DNA from 3 places in the Bacillus sp. Marseille-Q1617 genome. Region 3 is predicted to be linked to each of the others. Evidence: a T-box and tRNA genes for the amino acid it is inferred to sense, from the RefSeq annotation. Region 3 holds a T-box; the other regions hold tRNA genes.
What was found. A T-box is a leader RNA that pairs with one kind of tRNA and senses whether it is charged. The one in region 3 lies ahead of leuS (leucine--tRNA ligase), so its partner is inferred to be a tRNA-Leu.
Positions count from the first base shown of each region.

Region 1: it has a tRNA-Leu gene. The T-box ahead of leuS (leucine--tRNA ligase) is inferred to sense a tRNA for this amino acid. The anticodon was not compared.
Region 2: it has a tRNA-Leu gene. The T-box ahead of leuS (leucine--tRNA ligase) is inferred to sense a tRNA for this amino acid. The anticodon was not compared.

Region 1 covers NZ_CAHJXM010000001.1:146,055-153,893, reverse strand. Annotated here, with positions in the region: rRNA gene HWX64_RS00890 (23S ribosomal RNA) at 1-2,022, opposite strand, end outside; rRNA gene HWX64_RS00885 (16S ribosomal RNA) at 2,330-3,881, opposite strand; tRNA gene HWX64_RS00880 (tRNA-Gly) at 3,989-4,062, opposite strand; tRNA gene HWX64_RS00875 (tRNA-Pro) at 4,083-4,159, opposite strand; tRNA gene HWX64_RS00870 (tRNA-Arg) at 4,215-4,291, opposite strand; tRNA gene HWX64_RS00865 (tRNA-Leu) at 4,309-4,394, opposite strand; tRNA gene HWX64_RS00860 (tRNA-Leu) at 4,463-4,544, opposite strand; tRNA gene HWX64_RS00855 (tRNA-Lys) at 4,582-4,657, opposite strand; tRNA gene HWX64_RS00850 (tRNA-Gln) at 4,662-4,736, opposite strand; tRNA gene HWX64_RS00845 (tRNA-Asp) at 4,814-4,890, opposite strand; tRNA gene HWX64_RS00840 (tRNA-Glu) at 5,025-5,096, opposite strand; tRNA gene HWX64_RS00835 (tRNA-Ser) at 5,114-5,204, opposite strand; tRNA gene HWX64_RS00830 (tRNA-Asn) at 5,212-5,286, opposite strand; gene HWX64_RS00825 (SprT family protein) at 5,430-5,897, opposite strand; gene cmpA (cortex morphogenetic protein CmpA) at 6,042-6,161, shown strand; gene HWX64_RS00815 (Tex family protein) at 6,333-7,839, opposite strand, start outside.
Region 2 covers NZ_CAHJXM010000001.1:1,117,757-1,125,595, forward strand. Annotated here, with positions in the region: rRNA gene HWX64_RS05540 (23S ribosomal RNA) at 1-1,811, shown strand, start outside; rRNA gene rrf (5S ribosomal RNA) at 1,983-2,099, shown strand; tRNA gene HWX64_RS05550 (tRNA-Asn) at 2,107-2,181, shown strand; tRNA gene HWX64_RS05555 (tRNA-Ser) at 2,185-2,277, shown strand; tRNA gene HWX64_RS05560 (tRNA-Glu) at 2,295-2,369, shown strand; tRNA gene HWX64_RS05565 (tRNA-Val) at 2,413-2,488, shown strand; tRNA gene HWX64_RS05570 (tRNA-Met) at 2,603-2,676, shown strand; tRNA gene HWX64_RS05575 (tRNA-Asp) at 2,684-2,760, shown strand; tRNA gene HWX64_RS05580 (tRNA-Phe) at 2,937-3,012, shown strand; tRNA gene HWX64_RS05585 (tRNA-Thr) at 3,024-3,099, shown strand; tRNA gene HWX64_RS05590 (tRNA-Tyr) at 3,110-3,193, shown strand; tRNA gene HWX64_RS05595 (tRNA-Trp) at 3,313-3,386, shown strand; tRNA gene HWX64_RS05600 (tRNA-His) at 3,398-3,473, shown strand; tRNA gene HWX64_RS05605 (tRNA-Gln) at 3,513-3,584, shown strand; tRNA gene HWX64_RS05610 (tRNA-Gly) at 3,592-3,666, shown strand; tRNA gene HWX64_RS05615 (tRNA-Cys) at 3,674-3,747, shown strand; tRNA gene HWX64_RS05620 (tRNA-Leu) at 3,755-3,839, shown strand; tRNA gene HWX64_RS05625 (tRNA-Gly) at 3,843-3,916, shown strand; gene HWX64_RS05630 (carbohydrate ABC transporter permease) at 4,616-5,557, shown strand; gene HWX64_RS05635 (carbohydrate ABC transporter permease) at 5,557-6,384, shown strand; gene HWX64_RS05640 (ABC transporter substrate-binding protein) at 6,455-7,732, shown strand.
Region 3 covers NZ_CAHJXM010000002.1:1,068,410-1,076,248, reverse strand. Annotated here, with positions in the region: gene HWX64_RS16775 (NAD(P)/FAD-dependent oxidoreductase) at 1-295, shown strand, start outside; gene HWX64_RS16770 (sporulation protein Cse60) at 342-524, opposite strand; gene HWX64_RS16765 (rhodanese-like domain-containing protein) at 642-956, opposite strand; gene leuS (leucine--tRNA ligase) at 1,359-3,773, opposite strand; T-box leader at 3,882-4,103, opposite strand; gene HWX64_RS16755 (3-hydroxybutyrate dehydrogenase) at 4,269-5,045, opposite strand; gene HWX64_RS16750 (GntP family permease) at 5,061-6,383, opposite strand; gene HWX64_RS16745 (sigma-54-dependent Fis family transcriptional regulator) at 6,661-7,839, opposite strand, start outside.

The DNA.
Region 1 (7,839 bases), on a different contig from region 3:
CCAGATCGTTACGCCTTTCGTGCGGGTCGGAACTTACCCGACAAGGAATTTCGCTACCTTAGGACCGTTATAGTTACGGCCGCCGTTTACTGGGGCTTCGATTCGCACCTTCGCTTGCGCTAAGCACTCCTCTTAACCTTCCAGCACCGGGCAGGCGTCAGCCCCTATACTTCGCCTTACGGCTTCGCAGAGACCTGTGTTTTTGCTAAACAGTCGCCTGGGCCTATTCACTGCGGCTCTTCGAGGCTATGCACCTCAAAGAGCACCCCTTCTCCCGAAGTTACGGGGTCATTTTGCCGAGTTCCTTAACGAGAGTTCTCTCGCTCACCTTAGGATTCTCTCCTCGCCTACCTGTGTCGGTTTGCGGTACGGGCACCTTTTTCCTCGCTAGAGGCTTTTCTTGGCAGTGTGGAATCAGGAACTTCGCTACTATAATTCGCTCGCTGTCACAGCTCAGCCTTCACGATGATGGGATTTGCCTCATCATCAGCCTAACTGCTTAGACGCACATATCCAGCAGTGCGCTTACCCTATCCTCCTGCGTCCCCCCATTGCTCAAACGGAAAAGAGGTGGTACAGGAATATCAACCTGTTGTCCATCGTCTACGCCTATCGGCCTCGACTTAGGTCCCGACTAACCCTGAGCGGACGAGCCTTCCTCAGGAAACCTTAGGCATTCGGTGGATGGGATTCTCACCCATCTTTCGCTACTCATACCGGCATTCTCACTTCTAAGCACTCCACCAGTCCTTACGGTCTGACTTCACTGTCCTTAGAACGCTCTCCTACCACTGACACCAAAAGGTGTCAATCCACAGCTTCGGTGATACGTTTAGCCCCGGTACATTTTCGGCGCAGAGTCACTCGACCAGTGAGCTATTACGCACTCTTTAAATGGTGGCTGCTTCTAAGCCAACATCCTGGTTGTCTAAGCAACTCCACATCCTTTTCCACTTAACGTATACTTTGGGACCTTAGCTGGTGGTCTGGGCTGTTTCCCTTTCGACTACGGATCTTATCACTCGCAGTCTGACTCCCATGGATAAGTCTTTGGCATTCGGAGTTTGTCTGAATTCGGTAACCCGATGAGGGCCCCTAGTCCAAACAGTGCTCTACCTCCAAGACTCTTACACATGAGGCTAGCCCTAAAGCTATTTCGGAGAGAACCAGCTATCTCCAAGTTCGATTGGAATTTCTCCGCTACCCACACCTCATCCCCGCACTTTTCAACGTGCGTGGGTTCGGACCTCCATCCAGTGTTACCTGGACTTCATCCTGGACATGGGTAGATCACCTGGTTTCGGGTCTACGACCACATACTCATTCGCCCTATTCAGACTCGCTTTCGCTGCGGCTCCGTCTCATCGACTTAACCTTGCATGGGATCGTAACTCGCCGGTTCATTCTACAAAAGGCACGCCATCACCCGTTAACGGGCTCTGACTACTTGTAGGCACACGGTTTCAGGTTCTCTTTCACTCCCCTTCCGGGGTGCTTTTCACCTTTCCCTCACGGTACTGGTTCACTATCGGTCACTAGGGAGTATTTAGCCTTGGGAGATGGTCCTCCCAGCTTCCGACGGGATTTCACGTGTCCCGCCGTACTCAGGATCCACTCAAGAGGGAACGAAGTTTCAACTACAGGGTTGTTACCTTCTTTGACGAGCCTTTCCAGACTTCTTCGTCTACTCCGTTCCTTTGTAACTCCGTATAGAGTGTCCTACAACCCCAAGAGGCAAGCCTCTTGGTTTGGGCTACATCCCGTTTCGCTCGCCGCTACTCAGGGAATCGCATTTGCTTTCTCTTCCTCCAGGTACTTAGATGTTTCAGTTCCCTGGGTCTGCCTTCCATACTCTATGTATTCAAGTATGGATATTGTTCCATTACGAACAATGGGTTCCCCCATTCGGAAATCTCCGGATCAAAGCTCACTTACAGCTCCCCGAAGCATATCGGTGTTAGTCCCGTCCTTCGTCGGCTCCTAGTGCCAAGGCATCCACCGTGCGCCCTTCATAACTTAACCGAATTGGTTGTTACAAGGTGTTAAAACCTAAAATGGCGATACTCGGTAATTTCTTGACTATCAATTTATCTTTATCTAGTTTTCAAAGAACAAGGCTACTGATTTGCTTCACATCGTGAAACACATCAGTGAATTTCCTTCGTGCTGCCTTGCGCTGAGGTGAAGACAACATCTTCGAATCAGCTTTGCCGCAAGCGCAAAGAAAATAAGAATTACTTGTTGTGAAACAAGTAATATCATTTTGATGGTTGAACCATCAAAACTGAACAAAACTTCGACTGTCAAACGTTTCATATATATTCCTTAGAAAGGAGGTGATCCAGCCGCACCTTCCGATACGGCTACCTTGTTACGACTTCACCCCAATCATCTGTCCCACCTTAGGCGGCTGGCTCCAAAAGGTTACCTCACCGACTTCGGGTGTTACAAACTCTCGTGGTGTGACGGGCGGTGTGTACAAGGCCCGGGAACGTATTCACCGCGGCATGCTGATCCGCGATTACTAGCGATTCCAGCTTCATGCAGGCGAGTTGCAGCCTGCAATCCGAACTGAGAACGGTTTTATGGGATTGGCTAAACCTCGCGGTCTCGCTGCCCTTTGTACCGTCCATTGTAGCACGTGTGTAGCCCAGGTCATAAGGGGCATGATGATTTGACGTCATCCCCACCTTCCTCCGGTTTGTCACCGGCAGTCATCTTAGAGTGCCCAACTGAATGCTGGCAACTAAGATCAAGGGTTGCGCTCGTTGCGGGACTTAACCCAACATCTCACGACACGAGCTGACGACAACCATGCACCACCTGTCACTCTGTCCCCCGAAGGGGAAAGCCCTATCTCTAGGGTTGTCAGAGGATGTCAAGACCTGGTAAGGTTCTTCGCGTTGCTTCGAATTAAACCACATGCTCCACCGCTTGTGCGGGCCCCCGTCAATTCCTTTGAGTTTCAGTCTTGCGACCGTACTCCCCAGGCGGAGTGCTTAATGCGTTAGCTGCAGCACTAAAGGGCGGAAACCCTCTAACACTTAGCACTCATCGTTTACGGCGTGGACTACCAGGGTATCTAATCCTGTTTGCTCCCCACGCTTTCGCGCCTCAGTGTCAGTTACAGACCAGAAAGTCGCCTTCGCCACTGGTGTTCCTCCAAATATCTACGCATTTCACCGCTACACTTGGAATTCCACTTTCCTCTTCTGCACTCAAGTTCCCCAGTTTCCAATGACCCTCCACGGTTGAGCCGTGGGCTTTCACATCAGACTTAAGAAACCACCTGCGCGCGCTTTACGCCCAATAATTCCGGACAACGCTTGCCACCTACGTATTACCGCGGCTGCTGGCACGTAGTTAGCCGTGGCTTTCTGGTTAGGTACCGTCAAGGCGCCGCCCTATTCGAACGGCACTTGTTCTTCCCTAACAACAGAGTTTTACGATCCGAAAACCTTCTTCACTCACGCGGCGTTGCTCCGTCAGACTTTCGTCCATTGCGGAAGATTCCCTACTGCTGCCTCCCGTAGGAGTCTGGGCCGTGTCTCAGTCCCAGTGTGGCCGATCACCCTCTCAGGTCGGCTACGCATCGTCGCCTTGGTGAGCCGTTACCTCACCAACTAGCTAATGCGCCGCGGGTCCATCTGTAAGTGGTAGCAAAAAGCCACCTTTCAACAGTTCCTCATGCGAGGAACTGAGTTATCCGGTATTAGCCCCGGTTTCCCGGAGTTATCCCAGTCTTACAGGCAGGTTACCCACGTGTTACTCACCCGTCCGCCGCTGATCTCAGGGAGCAAGCTCCCTTTGATCCGCTCGACTTGCATGTATTAGGCACGCCGCCAGCGTTCGTCCTGAGCCAGGATCAAACTCTCCGATAAAAGTTTGAATAGCTCTTTTTTGTAACGATATTCGTTACGGTAAATCTAGAATTAACGTTGACGTATTGTCTTGTTTTGTTCAGTTTTCAAGGTTCAAATGGTTAAATTGGAGCGGGTGATGGGAATCGAACCCACGACATCAGCTTGGAAGGCTGAGGTTTTACCATTAAACTACACCCGCATATATAATATGTATTGTGATGGTCGGGAAGACAGGATTCGAACCTGCGACCCCTTGGTCCCAAACCAAGTGCTCTACCAAGCTGAGCTACTTCCCGTTTCAGAAGCATTTAGTTCTTTTCATTCTTTCATACTCGCTTGTAGAAGAATTAGTGGCGCGCCCGAGAGGAGTCGAACCCCTAACCTTTTGATCCGTAGTCAAACGCTCTATCCAATTGAGCTACGGGCGCAGTATGTTAGATCCTTTTGGTGCGGCCGAGAGGACTTGAACCTCCACGGGGTTGCCCCCACTAGGCCCTCAACCTAGCGCGTCTGCCATTCCGCCACGACCGCGTTTAAAGCGACAAACACTATTATAACTAGGATTCACTGCTGTGTCAACAGTTTTTTAAAAATAATAATGCGGGTGAAGGGACTTGAACCCCCACGCCTTGCGGCGCCAGATCCTAAGTCTGGTGCGTCTGCCAATTCCGCCACACCCGCATGTAAATGAAAGATATTTTGCTGTCGCAAAAATCTTTGGTGAGCCATGAAGGACTCGAACCTTCGACCCTCTGATTAAAAGTCAGATGCTCTACCAACTGAGCTAATGGCTCATAATGGCTGGGCTAGCTGGATTCGAACCAACGCATGTCGCAGTCAAAGTGCGATGCCTTACCGCTTGGCTATAGCCCAATGCCTCGAAAAGTGACGAGGTTTATATAATAACATGTCCACCTCGTGGTCGTCAACCACTTTTCTAAAAAATATTCTGGCGGTCCGGACGGGACTCGAACCCGCGACCTCCTGCGTGACAGGCAGGCATTCTAACCAACTGAACTACCGGACCAAAGTTTTTTGCTTTAATAACTGTCATTAACTTGCGAGAGCGAAATAACTTACCTTAAATTGTTTCTGCGAAACAACCTCACCACAAAACGGTGCGTTTATCTCACATTCAATTTTGAAATAAAAATAAAAAAATGACCCGTACGGGATTCGAACCCGTGTTACCGCCGTGAAAGGGCGGTGTCTTAACCGCTTGACCAACGGGCCAGGATAATAAAATATAATGGCGGAGAAGGAGGGATTTGAACCCTCGCGCCAGTTGCCCGACCTACACCCTTAGCAGGGGCGCCTCTTCAGCCACTTGAGTACTTCTCCATAAAAATGGCTCCGCAGGCAGGATTCGAACCTGCGACCGATCGGTTAACAGCCGATAGCTCTACCACTGAGCTACTGCGGAACGTGAAGTATTCTAACGCTTTGTAAAATGTCTTATCGACTCTTTCGATTATAATGACTCAGCCGCTTCTTGTCAACTATTTTTCATAGAGTTTTTTAACTGTGTTATCCCTTTTTTCTTACCCTGTTTGGGTTGACCGGCAGCTAGGAACCCTGCTTTAGTTCTTCACGAAAAATAAGCTTCCCTTTACATCGTCCGCATACATATTTTTTTGTATCGATCCTTCTTTTCCTCTTGAATGTCAGATTGCATTTTGAACAGGAATAAATCAGTATTCTCCGGGCCCGTTTTGGGGTTGATAACGCGGTGCAGTGTCTAGGGGCCCCGACTTTATGAAGAAGATTTTTGAAGTCCGCGTCTCTATGCTTGTATCCCTTTCCTTCAATATGAAGGTGATAATGGCAGAGTTCATGTTTGATAATGCCAATCAATTCCGATACCCCATGTTCCTTCAAGTATTTCTCGTTAATATCTATATTGTGGCTCCCAAGCATGTACCTTCCGCCAGTCGTCCTGAGCCTGGGGTTGAAATAAGCTTTATGCTGAAATGGTTTATGAAAATATTGAAGTGAAATTTCTTCTACCAGGGTTTGCAGCTCTTCGTTTGTCATCCTCATTCTCCTTACCTTTACTCGTTTTCCAGCACAGGACAATCGTTTGAAGCATACACATAGATTATATAACATCCTGAAAGAATAGACACCGGCTGTCGTTTCAAGAATGTTTTCTGGAGATTGGAATAAGGAGGGTACCTTATGCCAAACTGGCTCGTTAATCAGATGAGGAAGGCATATCTTGAGAAGAATCGATATCAGATTAAACTTCTTAATCAATGCTGGAATTTTTATAGGAAGAAAAACTTCCCTCAACAATAATAATCGAAATGCCCAGGCCTCTCATTCGATAAGTCAGCCGGAAAGGCGTTTTTTGCCTTTTGGGTATGCTTGGCTTATGAACTCTAGCCTCTAGCCGCCGGAGCTCGACAAAAAGCTGACTTGATCGTTATCTTCAAGTCAGCTTTTATTTATTGAGCTTATTCTATTCAATTACTGAATCATCGTTAACGCAACTCTGCCCTTTTTCACATCGACACTGTCAACCCAAACGGTTACCACGTCTCCAACCGACACAACATCAAGCGGGTGTTTGACGAAGCCTTGTTTGAGCTTAGAGATATGGACGAGTCCATCCTGCTTCACGCCAACATCGATAAACGCACCAAAATCGACTACATTCCGGACGGTTCCTTGCAGTTCCATTCCTTCTTTTAGATCCTCCAGCTTCAATACATCTTTTTTCAGAAGTGGTTTAGGGAATTCGTCACGCGGATCTCTACCAGGGCGGATCAAGGCATCAATAATATCCTTCAGTGTTAACTTACCAATCCCCAGTTCTTCAGATACTTCCTCGAGGTTCAATTGATTGATTGCCTGCTTTAGATCATCACTTCCGATTGCTTCTTCACTGAATCCGGTTTTGGAAAGAAGCTTTTTTACATCTCCGTAGTTATCCGGATGAATGGGCGTCCGGTCAAGGAGTTCATTTCCTTCCATGATGCGAAGGAAGCCTATACTTTGTTCATATGTTTTGGCACCGAGTCTAGGGATTTTCTTTAATTGCGCCCTGGACTTGAATTTACCCTCTTCTTCTCTCTTTTTTACGATATTATTCGCTACCGTTTTTGAAAGGCCTGCCACATATTGCAGTAATGAAGAAGAAGCTGTATTCACGTTTACCCCTACTTGGTTAACGGCAGTCTCTACCACAAACGTCAATGACTCGTTCAATTTTTTCTGGGAGACATCGTGTTGGTATTGTCCTACACCTACAGATTTCGGATCGATTTTCACCAGTTCCGCAAGTGGATCCTGCAATCTTCTGGCAATGGATACAGCACTTCTTTCCTCTACCTGAAGAGAAGGAAACTCTTCTCTGGCTACGTCCGATGCGGAATATACACTTGCCCCTGCCTCATTCACGATCAGATAGAAGATTTCATTATCAATACTTTTCAGGACATCTGCCACGAATTGCTCCGTTTCCCTGGAAGCTGTACCGTTTCCAATTGCCACGACCTCTATCGAATGTTGATCGATCATCTTTTTCATCACTTCTTCTGAAGCAGCCTTTTGAGATTTAGGTGGATGCGGATAGATGACACTCACCTCAAGCATCTTGCCCGTTTCGTCGATCACGGCAAGCTTACATCCGGTCCTGTATGCAGGGTCTACTCCAAGAACCATTTTCCCTTTCATAGGTGGCTGCAGCAGCAGCTTTCTGAGATTTTCCGAGAAGATATGAATGGCTTGATTTTCGGCCTTATCTGTCAGCTCATTACGGATTTCCCTTTCTACAGAGGGCTGGATTAACCGCTTATAGCCATCCTCAATCGCTTCTTTCACCACAGTTACCACTGGAGAGTGTACATTTTTAATCACTTGTCTTTGTAAATAGTGAATAATGGAATCTCCATCCGGCTGGATATTCACTTTGATGATATCCTCTTTTTCCCCTCTATTCATCGCGAGCACACGGTGCGGGACGACTTTACTT
Region 2 (7,839 bases), on a different contig from region 3:
CATTTAAAGAGTGCGTAATAGCTCACTGGTCGAGTGACTCTGCGCCGAAAATGTACCGGGGCTAAACGTATCACCGAAGCTGTGGATTGACACCTCTAGGTGTCAGTGGTAGGAGAGCGTTCTAAGGACAGTGAAGTCAGACCGTAAGGACTGGTGGAGTGCTTAGAAGTGAGAATGCCGGTATGAGTAGCGAAAGATGGGTGAGAATCCCATCCACCGAATGCCTAAGGTTTCCTGAGGAAGGCTCGTCCGCTCAGGGTTAGTCGGGACCTAAGTCGAGGCCGATAGGCGTAGACGATGGACAACAGGTTGATATTCCTGTACCACCTCTTTTCCGTTTGAGCAATGGGGGGACGCAGGAGGATAGGGTAAGCGCACTGCTGGATATGTGCGTCTAAGCAGTTAGGCTGATGATGAGGCAAATCCCATCATCGTGAAGGCTGAGCTGTGACAGCGAGCGAATTATAGTAGCGAAGTTCCTGATTCCACACTGCCAAGAAAAGCCTCTAGCGAGGAAAAAGGTGCCCGTACCGCAAACCGACACAGGTAGGCGAGGAGAGAATCCTAAGGTGAGCGAGAGAACTCTCGTTAAGGAACTCGGCAAAATGACCCCGTAACTTCGGGAGAAGGGGTGCTCTTTGAGGTGCATAGCCTCGAAGAGCCGCAGTGAATAGGCCCAGGCGACTGTTTAGCAAAAACACAGGTCTCTGCGAAGCCGTAAGGCGAAGTATAGGGGCTGACGCCTGCCCGGTGCTGGAAGGTTAAGAGGAGTGCTTAGCGCAAGCGAAGGTGCGAATCGAAGCCCCAGTAAACGGCGGCCGTAACTATAACGGTCCTAAGGTAGCGAAATTCCTTGTCGGGTAAGTTCCGACCCGCACGAAAGGCGTAACGATCTGGGCACTGTCTCAACGAGAGACTCGGTGAAATTATAGTACCTGTGAAGATGCAGGTTACCCGCGACAGGACGGAAAGACCCCGTGGAGCTTTACTGTAGCCTGATATTGAATTTTGGTACAGCTTGTACAGGATAGGTAGGAGCCTTGGAAGCCGGAGCGCCAGCTTCGGTGGAGGCGTTGGTGGGATACTACCCTGGCTGTATTGAAATTCTAACCCGCGCCCCTTATCGGGGTGGGAGACAGTGTCAGGTGGGCAGTTTGACTGGGGCGGTCGCCTCCTAAAGAGTAACGGAGGCGCCCAAAGGTTCCCTCAGAATGGTTGGAAATCATTCGCAGAGTGTAAAGGCACAAGGGAGCTTGACTGCGAGACCTACAAGTCGAGCAGGGACGAAAGTCGGGCTTAGTGATCCGGTGGTTCCGCATGGAAGGGCCATCGCTCAACGGATAAAAGCTACCCCGGGGATAACAGGCTTATCTCCCCCAAGAGTCCACATCGACGGGGAGGTTTGGCACCTCGATGTCGGCTCATCGCATCCTGGGGCTGTAGTCGGTCCCAAGGGTTGGGCTGTTCGCCCATTAAAGCGGTACGCGAGCTGGGTTCAGAACGTCGTGAGACAGTTCGGTCCCTATCCGTCGTGGGCGCAGGAAATTTGAGAGGAGCTGTCCTTAGTACGAGAGGACCGGGATGGACGCACCGCTGGTGTACCAGTTGTCTTGCCAAAGGCATCGCTGGGTAGCTATGTGCGGAAGGGATAAGTGCTGAAAGCATCTAAGCATGAAGCCCCCCTCGAGATGAGATTTCCCATCACTTTATGTGAGTAAGATCCCTGGAAGATGACCAGGTAGATAGGTCAGAGGTGGAAGCATGGCGACATGTGGAGCTGACTGATACTAATCGATCGAGGACTTAACCACAAAGAGTCATTTTTAAATGAACACATTGGTCGATATTCGGCTTTCTTGACATCAATCCTTTATCTAGTTTTCAGGGAACAAAATTCTCATGAAAAGTACAAAAAAAGTCTTGAAAAATCTTTAAAAGACGATATAATAGTACTTGTCCTTAAAAAAGACATCATAAATTTGTCTGGTGACTATGGCGAAGAGGTCACACCCGTTCCCATGCCGAACACGGAAGTTAAGCTCTTCAGCGCCGATGGTAGTTGGGGGATCTCCCCCTGTGAGAGTAGGACGTCGCCAGGCATATCGTTCCGCAGTAGCTCAGTGGTAGAGCTATCGGCTGTTAACCGATCGGTCGCAAGTTCGAATCTTGCCTGCGGAGCCATAAGGAGAGCTGTCCGAGTGGTCGAAGGAGCACGATTGGAAATCGTGTAGACGGTCAAACGCTGTCTCAAGGGTTCAAATCCCTTGCTCTCCGCCATATAATTTCTTTTACCTGGCCCGTTGGTCAAGCGGTTAAGACACCGCCCTTTCACGGCGGTAACACGGGTTCGAATCCCGTACGGGTCACCAAAGAAGTCTTTTCGCCTAAGCGAAATGAACACACATACAATTTGGAGGATTAGCTCAGCTGGGAGAGCATCTGCCTTACAAGCAGAGGGTCGGCGGTTCGATCCCGTCATCCTCCACCATGGATTTTTGCATAGCGTAGCGGAGCAAAAGATCCTTCCAAAACTTTCACGAAGCACAACAAAGTGAAAGTAGCGCTCCTTACTATAAGGAAAACGCTTAAAAAATATTATCGTCGCGGGGTGGAGCAGTTCGGTAGCTCGTCGGGCTCATAACCCGAAGGTCGCAGGTTCAAATCCTGTCCCCGCAATACCATTGGTCTGGTAGTTCAGTTGGTTAGAATGCCTGCCTGTCACGCAGGAGGTCGCGGGTTCGAGTCCCGTCCAGACCGCCATTTTTCTTAAAATGCTAATAATGAATATGGCTCAGTAGCTCAGTTGGTAGAGCACGGTGAATAAGCTTCACCCGAGTAATCATCAGCGTACAGCTCGAGCAGCAACTTGAATAATCCTTCTGAGAGCTGGATGATGGACAATTGGATGCTCACATTAGGAACGAAAATATTAATATGGCTCAGTAGCTCAGTTGGTAGAGCAATGGACTGAAAATCCATGTGTCGGCGGTTCGATTCCGTCCTGAGCCACCATCTATTTTAGTGCCGGTGTAGCTCAACTGGTAGAGCAACTGACTTGTAATCAGTAGGTTGGGGGTTCAAGTCCTCTTGCCGGCACCACTGAACAGATGGAGGGGTAGCGAAGTGGCTAAACGCGGCGGACTGTAAATCCGCTCCTTCGGGTTCGGCAGTTCGAATCTGCCCCCCTCCACCAAGAATTTTTGCGCAGCGTAGTGAAGGAAAAGATTCCTCATTAAAGTTTACGAAGCGTTAGCGGAGTAAAATAAGCGTCCTTATATTTTGCACAGCGAAGCGTAATAAATAAATTTTCATAGGGGCATAGTTTAACGGTAGAACGAAGGTCTCCAAAACCTTTGGTGTGGGTTCGATTCCTACTGCCCCTGCCAATATGATCATGGCGATTGTGGCGAAGTGGTTAACGCACCGGATTGTGGTTCCGGCATTCGTGGGTTCGATTCCCATCAGTCGCCCCATAATTGTCACATTAACAATATTGTGACATATACTATCAATGGGCTATAGCCAAGCGGTAAGGCATCGCACTTTGACTGCGACATGCGTTGGTTCGAATCCAGCTAGCCCAGTAGTATTGCGGAAGTAGTTCAGTGGTAGAACACCACCTTGCCAAGGTGGGGGTCGCGGGTTCGAATCCCGTCTTCCGCTCCATTCATATGGCGCCATAGCCAAGTGGTAAGGCAGAGGTCTGCAAAACCTTTATCACCGGTTCAAATCCGGTTGGCGCCTCCATATGAATGCCGGTGTGGCGGAATAGGCAGACGCGCACGACTCAAAATCGTGTTCCTCACGGAGTGCCGGTTCGACCCCGGCCACCGGTACCATCCGCGGGTGTAGTTTAATGGTAAAACCTCAGCCTTCCAAGCTGATGTCGTGGGTTCGATTCCCATCACCCGCTCCAATCATACATACAAAAGACTTTCTCTTTAGGAGAAAGTCTTTTTTGCTATTCAATTGGAGAAATAACTTCAGAGGATCTTGATGAGACTGTAATGAAGTCGTCTGTGATATCAAGGGAGCAAGCAAGTTGATGGACTTCCATTCTTATTATACTAATTCTAAGTAGCGCAATAATCCATAATGTGGCGCAATAAATAAAATTGCTGCGCGATTATCGAAAAAGCTGCGCAATAAATGAGATTCCTGCGCAATTATCAGGAAACTGGCGCCATTATTTAAGTCTCAAGAGAATCCTGTATGGCACAAGGGCATATGTCCACTCGGGGACATCCAGACTATCGAAAGTTGGTACTCTTTTATACGATCCAGACCGTTTCGAGTACTTTCTAGCAACTGCTATAGCCCCCATGCCATTAACTTACACCATTCCCAACCACCGTTTAATTAGATAACAATCATTTTCAATTCGAATCATCTGTACTCCTCCAAAGCCAATCAATAAAACAACCCATGTCCACACCATAAATCCCACCCCATTCCCTGATAACCAAAAATCCTAATACTTAAATCCTTGCAATCAACCGATATCACAACTAGTCAAAATATTGCACCTTCTTTGTCAATTTTGTTGACCTAATAAAATAAGCACAGCCTTTATACTATAAGAAAACGGTTACATAACAAAGGGGTGGTGAAGCGTGTGGAACCAACATTGAAGACTGGACCGGTAAGTACCCAAGCACAGATCAAGGCAGTGTCAAAGAAGAAATTTAAATATAAGAGCTTGTTGACTTACGCTGCCTTTGTAGGACCTGCACTACTTTTTTTCATTGTGATACAGATTCTTCCCTTTTTAATGGGAGTCTATTATTCTTTCACTTCATGGAATGGAGTCAGTTCTGTTGTAGAGTGGGTAGGTTTTGAGAATTATAAGCAGATTTTCACGAATGACAAAACGTTCTTTAATTCTTTTATGTTTACGACGAAATTTATGTTTGCTGCCGTTATCATTAGTAATTTAATCGGTTTTGGTTTTGCTTTGCTTTTGAATGCAGCGCTGAAAACCCGTAATATCCTGAGAACGGTGTTTTTTATTCCGAATGTCATCGGAGGGTTATTATTAGGTTTCATCTGGCAATTCATCTTTGTTAAAGGATTCGCTTCAGTCGGGAACATGACGGATATCGCATTCTTCAAGATGCCATGGCTTGGTGATGAAAAGACTGCTTTCTGGGGAATTGTCATCGTATTTGCCTGGCAGATCAGCGGTTATATGATGGTCATCTACGTAGCAGCCTTGCAAGGGGTGGATAATTCCCTGTTGGAAGCTGCTAAGATGGACGGGGCGTCGAATTGGACTCTCCTGACGAAGATTATTATTCCATTAATTCTTCCGGCATTCACGATTTGCTTCTTCCTCACGATATCAATGGCTTTCAAGATCTTTGATCTGAATATATCGTTAACCGGCGGAGGTCCATTTAATTCGACTCAGTCTGTAGCGATTAATATCTATCAGGAAGCATTCCAGAATAATCGTTATGGTCTTGGAACAGCAAAGTCCATTTTATTCTTTGTTGTCGTAGCGATCTTTACAACGTTCCAAGTCATGCTGACGAAGAAGAAGGAGGTTGAGGCATAATGGGCAATCGATATACAAAAAAGACGTTTGTACTTGAGATTATCGGGATTGTCCTTGGTCTCATCTTCTTGATTCCCTTTTACTTTGTTTTTATCAATTCTGTTAAGCCGTTTGCAGCCATTCTCATTGATGCTGCGGCATGGCCGAAGGAATTTATGTTTTCGAACTATGCTAAGGTGTGGGACATCATCAATTTCCCCAGGGCATTCTGGAATTCACTTGTCATCACGGTAGCCAGCAACATCGGTTTAGTGGTGATCAGTTCAATGGCTGCCTGGAAGATGGTCCGGACACCTGGCAAGTTCAGTAAGATTCTATTTGTTATTTTCGTATCAGCGATGGTCATCCCTTTCCAGACGGTGATGATTCCGCTTATGAAACTCGGAGGGGCTTTGAACCTGACGAACAGCATACCAGGGTTGATCATCATGTACTTTGGTTTTGGAGTACCGCTATCTCTGTTCTTATTTCATGGTTTTGTGAAGACGGTGCCTGTTGAGATTGAAGAGTCAGCGATGATTGACGGATGCAGCCAGTTTGGCGTGTTTTGGAGAATTGTATTTCCTCTCCTGAAGCCGATCACCGTTACAGTTATCATTTTGAATACTCTCTGGATATGGAATGATTACCTGCTGCCGCTCCTGGTTTTACAGGATGCCGAGCTGCGTACGATTCCACTTGCTGCAAGTTCATTCTTTGCACAGTATACAAAGCAGTGGGATATGGGGCTTGCGGCATTGGTGCTGGGCATTGCACCGGTCATCGTTTTCTTCCTGTTCTTACAGAAACATATCATTAAAGGAATTGCTTCAGGTTCTATTAAGTAGATATAAAGGTTCTGTTATTCATGCAGGACTTTATATACAATAAAATTATATCAGGGAGGTCAAACCAATTATGAAACGCATTCTTTTACTTCTTACATCTTTCGTTCTTGTATTTGGTATTATCGCAGGGTGTTCTTCAAAAGATACATCATCAGGCGGTGACAGTGATTCCAAGTCAGGCGATGACGTAGTCACTCTTAACTTGTTCCAATTCAAAGTGGAAATTGCTGATCAGCTTCAAGAGATGATCAAGGAATTCGAAGCAGAACATCCAAATATCAAGGTGAAACTTGAAACTGTTGGCGGCGGTGCCGATTACGGTGCTGCACTTAAAGCGAAGTTTGCTTCCGGGGAAGAGCCGGATATTTTCAACAACGGTGGTTTTAAAGAGTTAGAGCTATGGCAGGAGAAGTTAGCGGATCTTTCAGGTGAGCCATGGGTGGAGCATGTTCTTCCTATCGGCAAAGTTCCTATGACTGCTGAAGACGGTAAACTGTATGGTATGCCGGTAAACCTTGAAGGTTACGGGTTTGTATACAATAAAGATCTGTTTGAAAAAGCAGGCATTAAAGAAGCTCCTAAAACAATTGATGAATTGAAAGATGCTTCCAAGAAACTTGAGAAAGCTGGAATCACTCCATTTTCGGCTGGATACGGCGAATGGTGGGTAATCGGACAGCATTTACTGAACATTCCTTTCGCTCAGCAGGATGATCCTGAGGCTTTTATCGCAGGATTATACGATGGTTCTGAAAAGATTGTCGGAAATGAAAAGTTCAAGCAATTCAAGGAAGTGCTGGATACTGAGCTGAAATATGCGAATGATAATCCATTAACAACTGACTACAACACGCAGGTAACGCTTTTCGCTTCTGGTGAAACAGCAATGCTTCAGCAGGGTAACTGGACGGAAAATATGATCACTGAGATCAACCCTGAAATCAACATGGGCTTCCTTCCGATTCCGATCAGCAATGATGAAAGTGCTAACAGCCTGCCTGTAGGTGTTCCGAATAACTGGGTATTAAATAAAAACTCAGAGCATCTAGAAGAAGCAAAAACGTTCTTGAACTGGATGGTTTCGTCTGAAACAGGAAAACGTTATATCACTGAAGAATTCGCGTTCATCCCGGCATTTGATAACATCGAACCTGCTGGACTTGGTGACCTTGGTACGTCAATCCTTGACTACTCTAAAGAAGAGAAAACAATTCCTTGGACTTGGTTCAAATGGCCGGATGGAGCAAACAAAGAATTTGCTGCCGCCATCCAGGAATATGCTGCAGGAAAAATCGACTATGATACTTTACTAGAGAGATTCCAGCAATCCTGGGATAACTTGAAGTAAAACAGAATAAACGGAAGCATGTCTGTGAAGGCATGCTTTCTGTTTATTCCTAAAAGTATCTCACGGGGGAAGTTAACAACTCTCGTAAACAAAGTTTACTTTAGAAA
Region 3 (7,839 bases):
GGATCCTGATGAAAAAGGAGATCACCTTTCATCGGAGAAAGTCCGCCAGTTTACAAAGCTGTTAAAGCAGTTCACATTTACGGTGAACGGAACCCTTTCAATCGAAAAGGCATTTGTCACAGGCGGCGGCGTTTCAGTTAAAGAAATCGAGCCGAAAACGATGGCATCAAAAAAAATGCACGGTCTGTTTTTCTGCGGTGAGGTGCTGGACATCCACGGTTACACAGGCGGTTATAACATCACCAGTGCGCTTGTGACCGGCCGTCTTGCCGGCTTCAATGCCGCAAAAATATAAAAAAAAGAAAGGTTGATCGTCTTATCCACCAGACGCATCAACCTTTTTATTTTCGATAAATGATCATTGCGGAGAAACAGTAAATCTGTTCTTCCATTTCTTCCGACAATGCAGCGATATGATATTTGATATCGACGATTTTCTTCTCATCCACTTTACTCAGAAACTGATTCATATCCTGCTCCAAATCCTTCTCATGCTCATAATCAAACACTTTGACCTGGATCATCCCGCTCTCACCTTCTTTTAGAAATTATCATCAGTATTGTCGGATATTTTAATTTTCAAACAACTTTAAGTAAAAAAACACACTCCTTATTAAAGGAATGTGTTTTCTTGGTCCATATTATTTCTTGGGAGCCGTTTCGCCGCCCCAGTTCATCATGCCGCCTTCCATGTTCACCACTTTGTAGCCTTGATCCTTCATGTAGTGAGCGACATTTCCGCTGCGGTTGCCTGAGCGGCAGATAAAGATGTATTCTTTATCCTTATCGAACTTGTCCAGTGATTCAGGGATATCGCCCATCTTGATGTGACGCGCTCCCGGGATCATCCCTTCCGCTACTTCTTCATCTTCACGGACGTCAACCAATAATAAGTCTTCACCATTTTGAAGCTTTTTGTTCAATTCATCTGTTGTGATCGTTTTGATTTCAGTCATTTTCTTCACCCTTTCGTGGTAATCCATTTTGATTATATCAAAGGTATTCCCTATCACAAAAAATTTACACACGCGTGGGTATCGGGGTTGGGGATGTACCAGGTACACGGAAGCTGATTTGTACCTGGTACACGCTCCTGTTTTATTGTGCCTGGCTCAAAACAACCCATTTGTGCCTGGCTCAAAACAACCCATTTGTGCCTGGCTCAAAACAACCCATTTGTGCCTGGCTCAAAACAACCCATTTGTGCCTGGCTCAAAACAACCCATTTGTGCCTGGCTCAAAACAACCCATATGTGCCTGGCTCAAAACAACCCATTTGTGCCTGGCACCCGCTTCCCCACGGGCCACCACAACAAAAAAAGGAACGGACCAAGAAAAGTCCGTTCCCCCATTCAACATCAGTTCGCCACAATATTCACTAGCTTGCCTGGTACGGCAATCACTTTGCGCACTGTTTTTCCTTCGATTTGACTCTTGATGTCTTCATTTTCCATCGCGGTTTTTTCAAGTTCATCCTTGTTCATGTCGCGAGGGATCATCACTTTCGCCTTCACTTTACCGTTGACCTGAAGGACGATTTCCACTTCATTGTCCACGAGTTTCGACTCGTCGAAAGACGGCCATTCCACGTATGTGATGGAATCTTCGTGTCCAAGTTTTGCCCAAAGCTCTTCCGTCATATGAGGGGCGATCGGCGCAAGGAGCTTCACGAAACCTTCTACATATGCTTTTGGAAGGGTCTCTGCTTTGTACGCTTCATTGATGAAGACCATCAGCTGGGAGATCCCTGTGTTGAAGCGAAGACCTTCATAGTCTTCCGTGACCTTCTTGACCGTCTGGTTGTAAATCTTATCAAGGGCCGGGTTCGCTGTGTCGGACACTTTGCCGGAAAGCGTGCCGTCTTCCTCGATAAGAAGGCGCCATACACGGTCAAGGAAACGGCGGGCTCCATCCAGTCCGTTCGTGCTCCATGCAACCGAAGCTTCAAGCGGCCCCATGAACATTTCATACAGGCGGAGAGTATCTGCTCCGTGAGATTCGACGATTTCATCAGGGTTTACGACATTCCCTTTTGATTTACTCATTTTTTCATTGTTTTCACCTAGGATCATCCCCTGGTTGAAAAGCTTCTGGAACGGCTCTTTCGTTGGCACGACTCCGATATCATAAAGGAATTTGTGCCAGAATCGAGCGTACAGAAGGTGAAGTACCGCGTGTTCTGCTCCCCCGATGTACATATCGACCGGAAGCCAATCATCCATTTTCTTCGCATCGGCAAGTGCTTCCTCGTTATGAGGATCGATGTAGCGAAGGTAGTACCAGCAGCTTCCTGCCCATTGCGGCATTGTATTCGTTTCACGGCGGCCTTTCTTGCCTGTTTCAGGGTCTTCTACATTTACCCATCCGCTAATGTTGGCAAGTGGTGATTCGCCTGTGCCGGATGGCTTGATTTCAGTCGTTTTAGGAAGGACAAGCGGAAGTTCGCTTTCCGGAACGCCAGATGTTGTGCCGTCTTCCCAGTGAATCACTGGAATAGGCTCACCCCAGTAGCGCTGGCGGCTGAACAGCCAGTCACGAAGGCGGTATGTGACTTTCTTCGTACCGATTTCTTTTTCTTCAAGCCAAGAGATCGCTTTTGTGATGGCTTCTTCTTTCCCAAGACCGTTAAGGAAATCAGAATTCACGTGCTCTCCATCACCTGTGTAGGCTTCCTTTTCAACGTCTCCGCCTGAAACCACTTCAACGATCGGCAGGTCGAATTGCTTGGCAAATTCATAGTCTCGCTCATCGTGCGCCGGTACGGCCATGATGGCTCCAGATCCGTAACTCACAAGAACGTAATCTGCAATCCAGATCGGCATTTTGCTTCCGTTTGCAGGGTTGATCGCATATGCCCCAGTGAACACACCTGTTTTTTCTTTTGCAAGATCGGTACGTTCAAGATCGCTCTTTGTTTTCACTTTATCAAGGTAAGCTTCAACTTTCTCTTTTTGTTCAGGAGTGGTGATTTTTTCAACCAGATCATGTTCAGGGGCAAGCACTGCATAGGTTGCACCGAAGATCGTGTCAGGACGTGTTGTGAACACATCGAATGATGCATCATGTCCGTCAATGTTGAAGACGACTTCTGCTCCCTCAGAACGTCCGATCCAGTTGCGCTGCATATCCTTGATGCTTTCCGGCCAATCGACATCTTCCAGGTCTTCAAGAAGGCGGTCCGCATAAGCCGTGATCTTCAGCATCCACTGTTTCATCGGGCGGCGCTCGACCGGATGGCCTCCGCGCTCACTCTTTCCGTCTATGACTTCTTCATTCGCAAGGACCGTACCAAGCGCCGGGCACCAGTTCACCGCTACTTCATCAACGTAAGCCAAGCCCTTTTCATAAAGCTTAAGGAAGATCCATTGCGTCCATTTGTAGTAGCCAGGGTCAGTCGTATTCACTTCACGGTCCCAGTCATAAGAAAAACCAAGCGCCTTGATCTGACGGCGGAAGTTATCGATGTTCTGCTTCGTGAATTCGGCGGGGTCGTTTCCTGTATCAAGCGCGTACTGCTCCGCAGGAAGACCGAATGCATCCCACCCCATTGGATGAAGGACGTTATACCCCTGCATACGTTTCATTCTGGAAAGGATATCCGTTGCGGTGTAACCTTCCGGGTGGCCTACGTGAAGGCCTGCACCTGATGGATACGGGAACATATCCAGCGCATAGAAATTCTTTTTCGACTCATCCTCAGTTGTTTTGAACGTTTTGTTTTCTTCCCAATACTGCTGCCATTTTGTCTCAATGCTTTTATGATCAAAACTCATATTGAGATCCTCCTTTATCAAATGAATGGAATGTGGTTCAGACGGACGGTTCGTTCTTTGATCAGGCTTATTGAAGCAAAATAAAAAACTCCCATCCCAAATAAAAATATTTGGGACGAGAGTTATGTATTTATTCTCCCGCGGTACCACCCACATTAGTGTACGCGCACTCAGCTTCATTCATCCTTAACGCGGAAAACGGCAAGTCTTACTGATTGTTCACACTTGCAACTCAGCAGGCGAGTTCATGATGCTCCCGGTTGACTTCCACCACCCGTCAACTCTCTAAGACAGAAAACATTCATTACTACTCCTGATCAACGTCTGAAATATAAGAATCATTATATATATTCACTATTTTAGGAGAAAATATTCAGGAGCGCAAGCCCAATGTGAAGGAATTTAGTGAATTTGAATCCGTTTTTTATAAAGCATGTCAATTTTCCGATAAAAAATAGCAAAAAAGAAACGACCCATCCCTGAGTCGTTTCATCATCACTGAACCGTATATCCTCCATCCAGCACCACTGCCTGACCAGTTACGCCCCTTGCAGCATCACTGCAGAGGAACATCGTATAGTCAGCTATTTCCTTTACGTCCAGAAGCCTTTTCTGCGGAACCAGCGGATAAATGACTTCCTCCAGTACTTTTTCAAGAGGGACATTTCGCGTCTTAGCCAGATCACCAAGCTGATTCTGTACAAGCGGGGTATCGACATAGCCGGGGCAGACAGCATTCACAGTGACACCATGTGCTGCTGCTTCAAGTGCTGCAACCTTGGTCAAACCGATGACTCCATGTTTCGCAGAATTATAGGCTGCCTTGCCGGCAAACCCCACTAGTCCATTAATGGAAGCCATATTGATGATCCTGCCGAAGCCTTGTTCTTTCATGATAGGCAAGGCATGTTTGATTGCCACAAATGGAGCCGTCAGCATGACTTTCACCAAAAACTCGAACTTCTCTGTCGGGAAATCTTCGATAGGCGACACATGCTGAAGACCCGCGTTATTAATCAGCACATCAAGTCTTCCATAATGATTCACTGTGGACGCAATGGCTTCTTTCAAGTCTTCCTCAGAAGTAACATCACAGCGGATGCCCATCGCTTCATATCCTTCTTTTTTCAGGGAGAGTGCAGCTTCCTGCACTCCATCTTCCTTCAGATCTGTTAGTACCACTTTTGCACCGTTCGCAGCGAATTCCTTTCCGATCTCAAAACCGATTCCTTGTGCTGCACCTGTGACAAACACGACTTTGTTTTCAACCATGATGATACTCCTTTCTTAGATACCTACTCCCAAGCTGAACAATAAGATGGCGATCGCCAATCCGATCAATGGAACAATGACGGTCAATGCACCTACTGCACCATAGGCTTCTCCGTGAGACTCATTGCAAATCGACCGGATCGTGGTGACCACATATCCGTTATGCGGAAGGGAATCCAGGGCACCTGAAGAAATCGCCACAGTTCTGTGAAGGGCTTCAGGATTAACACCCATGTCGACATAATGAGGTGCCAGGATAGGAAGGGCGATTGCCTGACCGCCTGATGCAGAACCTGTCATACCGGCAATGACACTTACCGCAATGGCTCCACCGATAAGAGGTGAACCCGGGATATTGGTCATGACATCAACAGCCGTCTCAAATGCAGGGACTGCTTTCGCCACTCCACCGAATCCAACGACCGCTGCGGTGTTCCCGATAGCAATCAGGGCACCGATCGTACCCTCTGAAACCGCACTCCAAAATCCTTTGAAATATTTTCGATTTAAAGCGTAAGCAGAAATGACCCCGCCCAATAAAGCAATGATCAGAGCCGACTGCTTTAAGGAGTCATGGAAAATAAACGACAGGATCAGAACGACCAATAACGGGATGAGTCCCATCAATGGATTTGGTAACGGTCTCCCTTCATCAATGACAGGATCTTCTTCGCGGGATTGGAATCTTTCCCCTTTGTTGACTGCTTTGGCAATCATGCGCTTTAACCACCAGTAACCGAACACTGCCATGAACACTGCCACAATCAAGCTGACTTCCCAGCCTGCGTATGGCGTTGTACCTAAATATTCAATCGGAATCCAGTTTTGAATTTCAGGCGATCCGGCTGACGTCATCGTAAATGTAACGGAACCGAATGCAAGTGCAGCCGGGATGAACCGGCGGGGCAGATCTGCCTGCTTAAATAGGCTGACTGCCATCGGATATACTGAAAAGGCAACGACGAATAAGCTTACACCGCCATAAGTCAAAACAGCACAGGCTAATACGATTGCAAATACGGCAAATTTCATACCCAATTTATCAACGACAAATCGCGATACACTGTCCGCCGCTCCGCTATCCTCCATCACCTTACCGAAGATGGCACCAAGTAAGAACATCAAATACCATGCGGCCACGAAGCTTGTAAACCCTGACATATAGTTGGAAACCAGATTCGCTTCCCCTTCACCAGCCAGCTGCGGGAATAACGGCATCCCGCTGAGCACAGCCACGAATAATGCAGAGATGGGTCCGACAATTAAAATGTTCATTCCCCGCATTGTTAAAAAGATTAATAAAATAAGTCCGCCAATGAGACCAATCATACTTAACATCTTGTAATCCCCCTTTTTTCCAAAAAACGTTTTTCTTCTCCCTTTGTTGCAATCGTTTACATTTTTCTGTTTGGCAATGTCTGCTCCTTTCTGTATAGATCGTTCACTTAATAGACATGCAATAATTGTGCCAACTTTCAGATTAATAAAATCAGCCTTTCATGAAAATGACAGTCCGGAAATCCGGACTATAATAAAATATCATTCACAAGATGTACACAATTTCTTATCAATAACAAAAAGTCCAGAAAATCGGACTCTATTCCGATTTTCTGGACTAATCCAAAAGCTGATATTTGTTTAATTTTTCATAAAGTGTCGATTTACTGATACCAAGCGCGGCAGCCAGCTTCCGTTTGTCTTGATGAAACTTTTTCAAACTTTGTTCCAGTACACTTCTCTCTGTATCATCAAGAATTTCTTTCAAAGTCTTTGATTCTACATTGTAAAGAGTCCCCGCTTTCATATACTGGGGTAAGGAACTTAATGAAATCTGATTTTCATTTGATAAGTAGGTTGACGCATTGATTACATTTTCCAGCTCCCTTAAGTTCCCCGGCCAGCTGTAAGAGGTGAATACATCCAACACGTCCTGCTGAAACCCCTGAATCCTTTTGCCGGAAGACTTCATCGATTTCCCTAAGAAGAATTCTGCAAGAGTGATGATGTCATCTTTCCTTTCCCTTAGGGGCGGTATAACAAATGGCACTACATTGATCCGATAATAGAGATCGCTCCTGAATCTTTTTTCTTCCATCATTTTTTCTAGGGGCCGGTTGGTGGCAGCGATGATTCTGACATTCACCTGGTGCACACGGGAAGACCCTACCGCTTCCACTTCTCCTTCCTGCAGCACCCTGAGGAGTTTTGCCTGCATATTAAGCGGCATGTCACCGATTTCATCGAGGAAAAGGGTGCCTTTATGGGCGAGTTGGAATTTCCCTTTCTTCCCTCCTTTTTTGGCTCCGGTAAACGCACCTTCCTCATATCCGAATAACTCCGACTCCAGAAGCTGTTCAGGAATCGCAGCACAATTCACTTTAATGAAAGGCTGACCGCTCCTTTCACTGAGCTGGTGAATGCTGTGGGCGAATAATTCCTTACCGGTACCGCTTTCCCCCCTGATCAGAATCGAGATATCGCTTGGTGCAATCATCTGGACCTTGTCTTTCAACTCCCTGATCCCTTCGGATTCCCCGATGATATCATATAAGTTGTACTTCACCCCTGTATTGATATCCTGTATATAGCTTTGAATCTTCGACATCATGTTTTTCACATGCGAACTCATCTGCATCCATTCACTCGTATCGCGGAATATCACGCTGCCGAAAGCGCCGATCACTTCCCCGTCCACCACGATCGGGATACGGTTCGCAATCATATAATTTCCTTTGATGTACTGCAGATCCGCCACTTCCTCTTTACCGCTTTCCACGACCTTATGCATTCTGGT